DNA from 2 places in the Streptomyces sp. NPDC002566 genome. Region 1 is predicted to be linked to the other one. Evidence: predicted binding sites of a transcription regulator. Region 1 holds the regulator's gene; the other holds the start of a gene.
What was found. Region 1 encodes HspR, which represses chaperone genes until heat shock. Its sites were predicted from a motif close to TTGAGNNNNNNNNNCTCAA; they were not measured.

Region 1 (6,393 bases):
ATCAACCTCTCCGAGATCGACCACGTCGTTCTCGTCGGCGGTTCCACCCGTATGCCCGCCGTCGCCGAGCTCGTCAAGGAGCTGACCGGCGGCAAGGAGGCCAACAAGGGCGTGAACCCGGACGAGGTCGTCGCCATCGGCGCCTCGCTCCAGGCCGGTGTCCTCAAGGGCGAGGTCAAGGACGTCCTGCTCCTCGACGTCACCCCGCTGTCCCTCGGCATCGAGACCAAGGGCGGCATCATGACCAAGCTCATCGAGCGCAACACCACGATCCCGACGAAGCGCTCCGAGATCTTCACGACGGCCGAGGACAACCAGCCGTCCGTGCAGATCCAGGTCTACCAGGGCGAGCGCGAGATCGCGGCGTACAACAAGAAGCTCGGCATGTTCGAGCTGACCGGTCTGCCGCCGGCGCCCCGCGGCGTCCCGCAGATCGAGGTGTCCTTCGACATCGACGCCAACGGCATCATGCACGTGACCGCGAAGGACCTCGGCACGGGCAAGGAGCAGAAGATGACCGTCACCGGCGGCTCCTCGCTGCCGAAGGACGAGGTCGACCGCATGCGCCAGGAGGCCGAGCAGTACGCGGAGGAGGACCACCGCCGCCGCGAGGCCGCCGAGGCCCGCAACCAGGGCGAGCAGCTGGTCTACCAGACCGAGAAGTTCCTCAAGGACAACGAGGACAAGGTTCCCGGCGAGATCAAGACCGAGGTCGAGGGCGCCGTCGCCGAGCTGAAGGAGAAGCTCAAGGGCGAGGACACCGCCGAGATCCGCACGGCCACCGAGAAGGTCGCCGCCGTCTCGCAGAAGCTGGGTCAGGCCATGTACGCCGACGCCCAGGCCGCGCAGGGCGCGGGCGGCCCCGAGGGTGCCGCGGGCGAGGGCGCCAAGGCCGCCGACGACGACGTCGTCGACGCCGAGATCGTGGACGACGAGCGCAAGGACGGTGCCGCGTGACGGAGGAGACCCCGGGCTTCGACGAGAAGCCCGACGTCCCCTCCGGCGCCACCCCCGACGACGCCGAGCCGAAGGCCGACTCCACCGCTGACGCGGAGGGGACGGCCCCGGCCGGGGACGCGAACCAGACAGCCGGACTGGTGGCCCAGCTGGACCAGGTGCGCACCGCGCTCGGCGAGCGCACCGCGGACCTCCAGCGCCTCCAGGCCGAGTACCAGAACTACCGCCGCCGGGTCGAGCGCGACCGGATCGCGGTCAAGGAGATCGCCATCGCGAACCTCCTGACCGAGCTCCTGCCCGTGCTCGACGACATCGGCCGCGCGCGGGAACACGGCGAACTCGTCGGCGGCTTCAAGTCGGTCGCCGAGTCGCTGGAGACCGTCGCGGCGAAGATGGGCCTGCAGCAGTTCGGCAAGGAGGGCGAGCCCTTCGACCCGACGATCCACGAAGCCTTGATGCACAGCTACGCGCCGGACGTCACCGAGACGACGTGCGTGGCGATTCTGCAGCCCGGGTACCGGATCGGCGAGCGCACCATCCGCCCCGCGCGGGTGGCGGTGGCCGAACCCCAGCCCGGCGCCCAGACGGTCAAGGCCGAGGACGCCGAGAAGTCCGACGACAAGGAGAGCGGTGGCCCGGACGAGGGCTGAGCTTGAACCGACACGGAAGGAGGGGCGTCGAGGATGAGCACCAAGGACTTCATCGAGAAGGACTACTACAAGGTCCTCGGCGTCCCCAAGGACGCCACCGAGGCCGAGATCAAGAAGGCGTACCGGAAGCTCGCCCGCGAGTTCCACCCGGACGCCAACAAGGGAAACGTCAAGGCTGAGGAGCGCTTCAAGGAGATCTCCGAGGCGAACGACGTCCTCGGCGACCCCAAGAAGCGCAAGGAGTACGACGAGGCACACGCCCTCTTCGGAAACGGCGGCTTCCGTCCGGGTCCCGGCGCCGCCGGCGGCAGCTTCAACTTCGACCTGGGCGACCTCTTCGGGGGCGCCCAGGGCGGAGGGGGAGGCGCCGGCGGCTTCGGCGGCGGGCTCGGTGACGTCTTCGGGGGACTGTTCAACCGCGGCGGCACCGCGGGGACGCGCACGCAACCCCGGCGCGGACAGGACATCGACACCGAGGTCACCCTCAGCTTCACCGAGGCGATCGAGGGCGCGACGGTCCCGTTGCGCATGACCTCCCAGTCCCCGTGCAAGGCCTGCTCCGGCACCGGCGACAAGAACGGCACACCGCGCGTGTGCCCGACCTGCGTGGGCACCGGGCAGGTGGCGCGCGGCTCGGGCGGCGGGTTCTCCCTCACCGACCCCTGCCCGGACTGCAAGGGCCGCGGTCTGATCGCCGAGCACCCCTGCACGGAGTGCTCGGGCAGCGGCCGCGCCAAGTCCTCCCGCACGATGCAGGTCCGCATCCCCGCGGGCGTCACCGACGGGCAGCGCATCCGGCTGCGCGGCAAGGGCGCCCCCGGCGAGCGCGGCGGCCCGGCGGGTGACCTGTACGTCGCCGTCCACGTCGGCTCCCACCCGGTCTTCGGCCGCAAGGACGACAACCTGACGGTGACCGTGCCGGTGACGTTCACAGAGGCGGCGCTCGGCGGCGAGATCAAGGTGCCCACCCTGGGCGGTCCTTCGCTGACGCTGAAGCTGCCGCCCGGCACGCCCAACGGGCGCACCATGCGCGCGCGGGGCAAGGGCGCGGTCCGCAAGGACGGCACCCGCGGCGACCTCCTGGTCACCGTGGAGGTGAGTGTTCCCAAGGACCTGTCGGGGAAGGCTCGTGACGCACTGGAGGCGTATCGCGAGGCGACCGCGGAGGAGGATCCGCGGACGGAGCTGTTCGAGGCGGCGAAGGGAGCATGAGAGGCATGGACGGCCGTCGGCGCAACCCGTATGAGCTGACCGAGGAGACCCCGGTCTACGTCATCTCGGTAGCGGCCCAGCTCTCCGGCCTGCACCCGCAGACCCTGCGCCAGTACGACCGCCTGGGCCTGGTCTCCCCCGACCGCACCGCCGGCCGGGGCCGCCGCTACTCGGCCCGCGACATCGAACTGCTGCGCACTGTGCAGCAGTTGTCGCAGGACGAGGGCATCAACCTGGCCGGCATCAAGCGGATCATCGAACTGGAGAACCAGGTCGCCGCACTGCAGTCCCGGGTGGCCGAACTCCAGTCGGCCCTGGACGGCGCGGCGGCGGCCATGCAGCAACGAGAGGCCGCGGTACACGCCTCGTACCGCCGCGACCTGGTGCCGTACCAGGAGGTACAGCAGACCAGCGCGCTGGTGGTGTGGCGCCCGAAGCGCCAGCAACAGACCGACTGAAAGGGCCGGGAGGCGACAAGCCTCCCGGCCCTTTCGTTTGTGCTTGCGCGCGTCGAACACCGCCGAGAGGAACCCCCTGGCGTTGCCGCCGTTCTCACGCTGGTCGAGTAGGCGATCCTCGGGCGAACTGGCGGACTCGTCAGGTGAGTTGTTCCGTCGATCCGTCCGGGTGGATCAGGAGGCGGATGGCGCCGCCGTAGCGGTTGTCGGTGATGGTGGCGGGGGTGGGGGCACCCAGCTGCTGGGCGCGTTGCTGGAGGATCGAGAGAATGACCTCCTGGATGTCGCCGTAGGGCGGGGCGGTGACCGGTACGCCGTCGACCAGGCCGGCGTTGGGGGAGAAGACGTGCACCTGGGCGTCCGCCGTGGCCGGCGGCGGCGGCGGGGTGGTCGGTTCGGTCATCGGGTTCCGGGTTCCTTCCGGCTCAGGCGCTCTTCGCCTGGTCCTGACCGGGCCGTGCGGCCGGGTCGGGCAGAGCGTGGTCGGGGACGGCGACGGTGCGAGCGTACGTGCCCCGGGCGAGGCGTCGCAGGCGACCGGACTTGACCATGGAGGAGAGGACGTTGCTGATCGTCTTCGAAGGGTCGCCGTAGACGCCGGGCGGCAGGGCGCGCAGCACGTCCCGGGCGGAGAACGGGCCGGGGAAGGTGGCCACGGCCGTCTCCACGGCGGCGCGGATGCTGGGCGCGGTGGCCGGACGGCGGTGCGGTGGGGCGGCCGCGACCCGGCCGGGGGAGCCGGACGGCACGCCGGGGGCGGCCGGAAGGTGGGTGCGCAGGCCGCGCAGGGCCGTACGAAGGGGCTCAAGGCCCGGGCCGTCGGCGTCCTCGGTGGCGGCCAGCATGGTCGCGACCTTCTCGATGTTGGTGAGGGAGGCGGCCAGTTCGCGCAGGAGGGGCTCGAGGAAGTCGCGGCGCAGCGCCGCCACCGGGTCGGTGGCCGCGAGCTCGACGGAGACGGAGCCGGTGAGAGTGCGCAGGGGCGCGGCCTCCGTGGTGGCGTCGGGGCCGGCCGTGTCGCAGGGGGCCAGCTCCGCCACGGCGCGCCGTACGGCGCGGACGTCCCGGAGGAGTTCGGGAGTGACGTCCCCGCCGGGGACGCTCGTCAGCATCGTGGCGAGCTGTTCGAGACTGGTGAGGGCGGGCAGGGCGGAGCGGATCAGCGGGCCGAGCAGGGTCTGTCGTACGGCCTGGGCGGGATCCTCGTACGAGAAGGCGATCCGTTGCCCGGACTCGGCCGCTGCCATGTCCTGTGTCCTGCTTTCGAGTTGTGGTGACGGGGGCGGGGCGGGTCGATACGTCGGCTGTGTGCCGGTGTGCTCGTGCAACGGGGTGGGAATTGCGGACAGGGTACGACGCAACGCCCTTCTTTGCGCCGCCAGTTGCTCCTGCCGGATGTCGAACGCGTCGAGGATGGCGTCGATTTCGGGCCACCCGTGTTCGGATGGGTGGCGGGCCGCCGGGTCGGTGGTGCGCGAGCGCAGGCGCATCAGTCGGCGGGAGGGGTCCCCGGTGCCGGTTGCGGCTTCCGGGCCGGCTCCGCGGTCCTCGGGCGCCGGCGGGGTGGGGAGGTCGCCCGCGGCGTCGCCGATGCCGAGCGTGCGGCGGATCCAGCGGCGGTCCTCCAGCGTGGTCGCGGCCGCGTAGCCGTACGGCTCGGCGTGGACGACGGCGTCCTGGAGGCACTCGGCCCACAGCGGGCAGGAAGCGCACAGGTCACGGGCCGTGCGGGACAGGACGAGGTGCCGGCGGCGCAGTGCGGGTGAGCTGTCGGGCAGGTCGGTCGACGGTTCCAGCAGCGGGTGCTGGAACACGTCCGGGCGGCGCTGGCAGGGCAGGGCGGCGTCGGCTGTGCGACCCGTGTGAGCCCCCCGTGCAGGCCCGCGCGGTGGACGCGCGGGCAGCGCCGTATGGCTGGCCATACGCATGTGTGTAGTCCCCCGTGGTAATGCCTGATGCGGGTGGACTCTAGTTCGATCCGTCAATGCCGTGCAACGCATCTGCAAAGCACGTACGGATCTGGCACAGTGACGAGACCAAATGTTCACGGGGGCCTCAACTGTCCTTTGAGTCAGTGGCGTTGCGACGACGGAGAAGGGCGACGGCCTTGTGGGCACGGGTCGTAACCGCTTTCGCGCCCTTGCCGCGGGCCGCCAACACGCCGATGACGCCCAGGAATCCGAGCGGGACTCCGGCCTGCGGCCAGATCATGCCGACGGCGGAGACGATGACGAGGATCACATCCGCGATGCATACGGTGACCCCGCGCCGGCCCGGGTGTTCCTTCACCATCCATGCGCCGAGGAGAGCCATGCCGGCGAGCGCCCAGTAACCGAAGGCGGCCTGTCCGGTGACGGTGGCACTGGTGCTCATCCGGGCCGAGTCGCCCACCGCGGAGAAGTAGCCGGTGAAGGCGGCGGTGAGGATCGTCGTGCCGAGGGCGAGCAGCAGCTGCCCACGACGGCGCAGCAGCCACAGGACGCCGCCGAGGGCGAGCAGGCCACAGACGGTGACGAAGCTGGAGCCGCTCTGGGAGGCGATGGCGAAGAGCGTGTAGGCGGCGGCGAGTCCGAAGACGAGACGCGGGAGCAGGCGGGTGGCCCAGGAGTCGTTCGGTTCCTGGCGAAGGAAACGCCGAACGAGACGGACCCGCCTCCCGGCGGGCGGAGCGGCCCGCTGCGTGGACCTTCCTTTCGCGCTCATCCCAGCCCCGTGCCGGTGGCTTGTCTGCCGAGGTCGGGGGAGGGCGGGGCCTTCGACTCGGCGGCGGACGCGGTCGGGGCGGCTTCGGCTTTGACGGGGGTGGGCTTGAAGCCCAACTGCCAGACGGGCAGGGAAGCATGCGGTTTCGCTGTCTGCTCCGGTGTTTCCCTCGCCGGTGCCTCGGCTTCAGGAGCCTTTGGCGCCACCGCTTCTGTCGAGGTGTTCGTCGCTCTCTCGGCGGCTCGTTGCTCGCGCTCGTCTGCTACCGAGGCGCATTCAGCCTCGAGTGCGGCCTTGCGGGCGACCGGATCCTGCGTCGCGTACGTCGCTGGATCGACGTAGTGCGGGAGGGTCGGGTCGTCGACCTGGACCTGGGCGCGCACCGCGTCCGTGCCGAGTTCGTCCCGCGCCTC
Region 2 (6,393 bases), on a different contig from region 1:
TGATCCGGTCTCGGACCTGATTCTACGTGCGTAGTTGCCTCCTGGCCGCGCCGCGCCGGACGGGCCCGGGCCTCCCTCAGGAAGCCGGGACCCGCGCCGTACCGGACGGACCCGGACCTCCCTCAGGAAGCCGGGCCCGCCTCGTCCGGCCGCGTCCGTCACGCCGCGACCGGGACCTCGGGCGTCGCGCCGTCCACGGCGGGCGCGAGCGCCAGTTCCAGGACCTGGCGGACGTCGGTGACGGTGTGGACGTCGAGCTTGTCCAGCACCCCCGCGGGGACGTCGTCCAGGTCGGGCTCGTTGCGCTTGGGGATGATCACGGTGGTCACTCCCGCCCGGTGCGCGGCGAGCAGCTTCTGCTTCACACCGCCGATCGGCAGGACCCGCCCGGTCAGGGAGACCTCGCCGGTCATCGCCACGTCCGTGCGGACCAGCCGCCCCGACAGCAGCGACGCGAGGGCCGTCGTCATGGTGATGCCCGCGCTCGGGCCGTCCTTGGGGACCGCGCCCGCCGGGAAGTGGATGTGCGCGCCCCGGTCCTTCAGGTCGGCCACCGGCAGTTCCAGCTCGGCCCCGTGGCTGCGCAGGAAGCTCAGCGCGATCTGCGCCGACTCCTTCATCACGTCTCCCAGCTGTCCCGTCAGGGTCAGTCCCGCCGCGCCCGTCTCCGGGTCGGCGAGGGACGCCTCCACGTACAGCACGTCGCCGCCCGCGCCGGTGACCGCGAGGCCGGTCGCCACACCGGGCACCGCCGTCCGCCGCTCGGCCGGGTCCTGGGCGGACTCGGGCACATGGTGCGGCCGGCCGATGAGGCCGCGCAGGTCGCCCTCGGTGACGGTGAAGGGCAGTTCCCGCTCGCCCAGTTCGTGCTGGGCGGCGATCTTGCGCAGCAGCCGCGCAACGGACCGCTCCAGGTTGCGCACGCCCGCCTCGCGCGTGTACTCGCCGGCCAGCTTGCGCAGCGCGCTCTCGTCGAGGGTCACCTCGTCGGCGTCGAGGCCGGCCCGCTCCAGCTGGCGCGGGAGCAGGTGGTCACGCGCGATGACGACCTTCTCGTCCTCGGTGTAGCCGTCGAGGCGGACCAGCTCCATCCGGTCGAGCAGGGCCTCGGGGATGGCTTCGAGCACGTTGGCGGTGGCGAGGAACACCACGTCGCTGAGGTCGAGTTCGACCTCCAGGTAGTGGTCGCGGAAGGTGTGGTTCTGCGCCGGGTCCAGGACCTCGAGGAGGGCGGCGGCCGGGTCGCCCCGGAAGTCCGAGCCCACCTTGTCGATCTCGTCCAGCAGGACCACCGGGTTCATCGACCCGGCCTCCTTGATGGCGCGGACGATCCGGCCGGGCAGCGCGCCGACGTAGGTGCGCCGGTGGCCGCGGATCTCGGCCTCGTCCCGGACGCCGCCGAGGGCGACCCGGACGAACTCGCGCCCCATGGCGTGCGCGACGGACTCGCCGAGCGAGGTCTTGCCCACGCCGGGCGGGCCGACGAGCGCGAGGACGGCGCCCCCGCGCCGCCCGCCGACGACGCCGAGGCCGCGGTCGCCGCGCCGCTTGCGCACCGCGAGGTACTCGGTGATCCGCTCCTTCACGTCGTCCAGGCCGGCGTGCTCGGCGTCGAGGACGGCCCGGGCGCCCTGGATGTCGTAGGCGTCCTCGGTCCTCTTGCTCCAGGGGAGTTCGAGGACGGTGTCCAGCCAGGTGCGGATCCAGGAGCCCTCGGGCGACTGGTCGCTCGCCCGCTCCAGCTTGTCGACCTCCTTGAGGGCGGCCTCGCGGACCTTCTCGGGCAGGTCGGCGGCCTCCACGCGCGCGCGGTAGTCGTCGGACTCCTCGCCCTGCTCCTCGCCGTTCAGCTCGCGCAGCTCCTTGCGCACGGCTTCCAGCTGCCGCCGCAGGAGGAACTCGCGCTGCTGCTTGTCGACGCCCTCCTGGACGTCCTTGGCGATGGTCTCGGCGACGTCCTGCTCGGCGAGGTGGTCGCGCAGCTGGCGTACGGCCAGCTTCAGCCGGGCCACGGGGTCCGCGGTCTCCAGCAGCTCCACCTTCTGCTCGGTGGTGAGGAACGGCGAGTACCCGGAGTTGTCGGCGAGCGCGGAGACGTCGTCGATGGCCTGGACGCGGTCGACGACCTGCCAGGCGCCGCGCTTGCGCAGCCAGGCGGTGGCCAGGGCCTTGTACTCCTTGACCAGTTCCGTGACATGGCCGGGGAGCGGCTCGGGCGTCTGCTCGTCGATGCGGGTGCCCTCGACCCACAGCGCCGCCCCGGGGCCGGTGGTGCCGGCGCCGATGCGCACGCGGCCGCGGCCCCGGATCAGTGCGCCCGGGTCTCCGTCGGCCAGCCGGCCGACCTGTTCGACGGTGCCGAGCACGCCGGTGCTCGCGTAGGTCCCGTCGATGCGCGGCACCAGCAGGACCCTGGGCTTGCCGGGCTCGGACCGGGCGGCGGCCTGGGCGGCCTCCACCGCGGCGCGCACGTCGGCGTCGTTGAGGTCGAGCGGAACCACCATCCCGGGCAGCACCACTTCGTCGTCGAGCGGCAGCACGGGCAGGGTGAGCGGTGTGAACGCTGTGGACTCAGCAGCCATGATCTCCCCTTCGGCAGTCAAGTTGAGTTATGCCGACTCAATGCACGGCGGCCCCCGGATGTTCCCCCTACCGGCCCGCGTTCGCTGTGGGCGATCACCTCCCCCGCCTCCCCCGCCCCCATTTCCGGCGTTCCCGCCGAACCGGACCCGCCCCGACAGCACAATGCGCACATGACCGATGACTGGAAGCAACGGCTCGACGCCCTGCACGCGGAGCTGGTCCGCCGGGACGACCCCGTCGCCTGGGTGATGGAGGCGGACGCCGTGGAGGCGTCCCGGCGCTACCCGGACCTCGCCCCGCGCGGGCCCGTCTTCGGTGTCGCGGCGCAGGACACCTCCGCCGGCGACCCGCGCTGGCGGCTGCTCAAGCCGGTCGTGAACGGCACCCCGCAGCAGGCCCGTGACGGCCTCAACTCCCACCTGTGGTTCAAGGCGAAGGACGACACCGACGACCCGGCCGTCCGCCGGGAACTGCTGAGCGCGGTGCGGGTGCTGGAGCGGGAGCCGGCCGACGAGGTGACGGCGCTGGGCGTGCGCTACCGGGTCGTGCGCGGCGACGAGTTCGCGCGCATGGGGGACGACGGGCTGGAGCCGCCCCGCCCGACCGACCCGGAGCCGGCCGCGCCCCTGTGGGACGGCCGGGACGACACCCCCTCCCCCGACCTGGGGTTCGTCCTCGACCCGGCCCGCGACGAGGGGCCGATGGCGGGCGCCCTGCGGCTGGGGCTGCGGGACTTCGCCTACACGGGCTCCCGCTACCCGGCCGACGTGCGGGAGGGCTCCGCGCGCGCGGTGCTGACGCACCCCGACGTCGTCTGTCTTCCCGTCGGCTTCTCGGTGGCCGAGCACGACGGCACGGGCTGGACCCCGCACGGCGCCCTCATGGCCACCCCGCACGAGGCCCGCCGGCTGCTGCACGACGGGATGGCCCGCTTCTGGGCCCTGCTGTACGGCTTCGACGAGGCGAGGAAGGCCGTGTACGCGCGCGCGGCCGAGGCGTACCGGGCGGCGGGCCGCGCCGACGAGGCCCGTGTGGAGGACCGGCTGTTCCGGATCTGCAGGGTGGAGCGGATGGTCCGCATGGGCCCGGACGGCCCCGAGCCGCCCCGCTCGTCCGACCTCGACGACTACGGCCCGATGAAGCTGCACCCGACCCTGCACGAGGACGGGACGGTGGTGCACGACGACTGACGTCCGCCGGGACGGGACAAGAGCGGGCGTGCGCTGGGCGTCGGGGGGCGTGCGCGACGCGAGGGGTGGTGCGCGGGCGCGTGCGCGCCGGCCGAATGCTCCCACTGCCCGCACGCCGTTCCCCTCCGACCGCAACCTCATGTGCCTCGCGCATCGGTGTAGGTCGTGTGATGCCACGGGCGGCCGCCTCCGGGAACGCAACGGCCTTGACTGACGACCACGACCACCGCCGAGGGCGCATGACCGCTTGCCCCGGGTGCCGGTTCTGCACCGGCCCCCCGCTGCCACCTGAAGGTCCCTCCGCGGGCGAAGAACCGGAAGCCGCCGGCTCGGGCGACATTCCCGCCCCGGTGGAGGCACCCGCCCCGGGCGGTCCCTCCGACTGTGACGCCCGCCTGGTGCGGGCCATGGCGCAGGGCAGCACGGAGGCGCTCTCCGAGCTGTTCGCCCGTCACGCCGGCTTCCTGTTCACGTACCTCGTCAACCACGGCTTCCCGGTCGAGACGGCGGAGGACGCGGTGCAGGACGCGTTCCTGTCCGCGTGGCGGACGGCCTCCTGCTTCCGCGAGGGCAACGCCGCGGGCTGGCTGCTGCGGATCGCCGTGTGCCGTGCCGTCGACCTGGTGCGCGCCCGCGGGCGGTCCCGGGCGCTCGCCGCCCGTGCCGCCCGCGACGGCCTCGCCCCGGACGCCGCCGTGGCCCCGTCCGCGGAGGACTGCCTGCTCGCCTCCTCCGTGCGCTGGACCGACCTGGACGCCGCGCTGGCCGATCTGCCGGCGCGGCAACGCCTGGTCATGGAGCTGCGCTACGTCCACGAGCTCACCGTCGCCCAGACCGCCCGGCACCTCGACGTGCCCGAGGGCACGGTCAAGGCCCTGGCCCACCGCGGCCGGGAGGGGATGCGCACCCGGCTGCTGACGGGGACCGGGGAAGCGCCCCGGGACGCGGCCTCGCCCGACAGCGGTCACTGGGAGGGAGCGGAGTGACGACGACGAAGGAGGACGCGGCGACCCCGGCGTCCCGCACCGCTGCCGGCGGCGGCCGGCGTGATGTCGTACGCGTGCGTTTGGTGCGCGGGATCTGGCCCGTGGGCGCGGCCGTCCTCGCCGCGCTGCTGTGCCTCCTGGTCACCGACTCGTCCGGCCGGCTCGACGGCGACTGGTTCGGAGCGGCGCGGACCATCCATATGAGCCTGCTCCAGCTCACCCCTTTCGCCATGGCGATCGGCTGCTGGCACGGCGGCACGGAACCGCGGGCCGGCGCCGAATGGGTCGGGGACAGCGCCGCGCGCGGACCCTGGACCAGGGCCCTGCTGTCCCTCGCGCCGTCCCTGCTGTGGCCGACCGCCGTCCTCGGCCTGGGCATCGTGGGCATGCTGGCCGTGACCTGGCCGACCGCCACCGGAGGGCGTCCGCCGTTCGCGCCGGCGCTCCACGCGCTGCTCGTGCTGGCCGGCGCCACGGGCACGGCGCACATCCTGGGCGCGCTCCTGCCGCTGCGGATCGTGCCGCTGCTCGTGGGAGTGGCGGCCCTGTGGCCGCTCATGGTCTCCAACGGCGGTGACGTGCTCGGCTTCGATTTCCCCTCCGACCGGCCCTACGTCGGGCCCGAGGTGCCCGGGCACCCCTGGTCCGGCTGGACGGACGGGCTCGTCCCGGGCTGGCTGCCCTGGGTCACCCTGGGGGCGCTCGGGCTCTCGGCGGCGACGATCCTGGCGCTGCGGGCGAGACTGTGGGGGTCCGCCGTCTTCCTGGTCGCCTGTCTGCTGCCGCTCACCCTGCTCGATCCGCTGCGCATGGGCGCCGTCGGCGCGGGCGTCGGAACCATCGCCGTCCGCTGCTCCACCGGCGTGCCGGCGGTCTGCCTGTCCGACGACCGCGCGGCGCGGAAGGACGAGCTGACCGAGGTCGCCGCCCACTTCGGACGGCTCCTGGCCGGCGTGCGGGGCGCGCCCACGCACTTCCTGGGCACCGCCGAGACGCTGCTGGGCGACCTGCCGCAGGACGGCGCATGGGCGATCGAGGTTCCCCTCGACTCCACCCGCGAGCAGCGCTTCCGGGCCATCGCCCTGTACCTGGCGGGCACGCGGTGCTGCCGGCCCGACCCCGACCAGGCCATCGTCGACGCCGTCATCCAGTGGCTCCTGCCGGCCGAGTACCGGCAACGGCGGCTCGATCCGCTCGCCCGGGCCGTGATCTTCCGGCTCGACTCCATGTCGCCCGCCGACCGCGCCGACTGGCTGAGCCGGTACCTCGTGGCGATCCGGACCCAGGCCCGCCTCACCCCTGCGCCGATGGAGACCACGTCATGAGCGAACCCCGGATCGTCCCGCCCGCACCCGCCGAGCCCTGGGTGCTCTCGCAGCACCTGCCCGCCTCCTGGGTCGCCGCCTACGCCGAGGGCCGCCTCGCGCCCCGGCTGCGCGGACTGGCCGAGCCCCATCTGCTGCTCTGCCGCCGCTGCGCGGACGCGGTGGAGGCCGCCGTACGGCGGGGCGGGCACGCGGCCCGGCTCGACGCCCTGCACACGGCCCTGCTGAACCGCGTCACCGGCGGCCCGCCCCCGCTCCCCGCGCCGGACCCGCCCGCCGTTCCCCCGCCGGTACCGGCGCGCCCGCCCG

Region 2: lon (endopeptidase La) is a predicted target of HspR. The motif match lies at 2,605-2,623, and genes of this name have one in related genera.

What each region holds. Positions count from the first base shown of each region.
Region 1 is NZ_JBIARD010000006.1:442,608-449,000, forward strand. It holds gene dnaK (molecular chaperone DnaK) at 1-957, shown strand, start outside; gene grpE (nucleotide exchange factor GrpE) at 954-1,607, shown strand; gene dnaJ (molecular chaperone DnaJ) at 1,641-2,819, shown strand; gene ACFYXA_RS26170 (heat shock protein transcriptional repressor HspR) at 2,825-3,277, shown strand; gene ACFYXA_RS26175 (hypothetical protein) at 3,417-3,680, opposite strand; gene ACFYXA_RS26180 (WhiB family transcriptional regulator) at 3,703-5,199, opposite strand; gene ACFYXA_RS26185 (hypothetical protein) at 5,333-5,980, opposite strand; gene ACFYXA_RS26190 (hypothetical protein) at 5,977-6,393, opposite strand, start outside.
Region 2 is NZ_JBIARD010000004.1:126,350-132,742, forward strand. It holds gene lon (endopeptidase La) at 159-2,582, opposite strand; gene ACFYXA_RS17785 (DUF5954 family protein) at 2,754-3,773, shown strand; gene ACFYXA_RS17790 (RNA polymerase sigma factor) at 4,124-4,759, shown strand; gene ACFYXA_RS17795 (hypothetical protein) at 4,756-6,084, shown strand; gene ACFYXA_RS17800 (hypothetical protein) at 6,081-6,393, shown strand, end outside.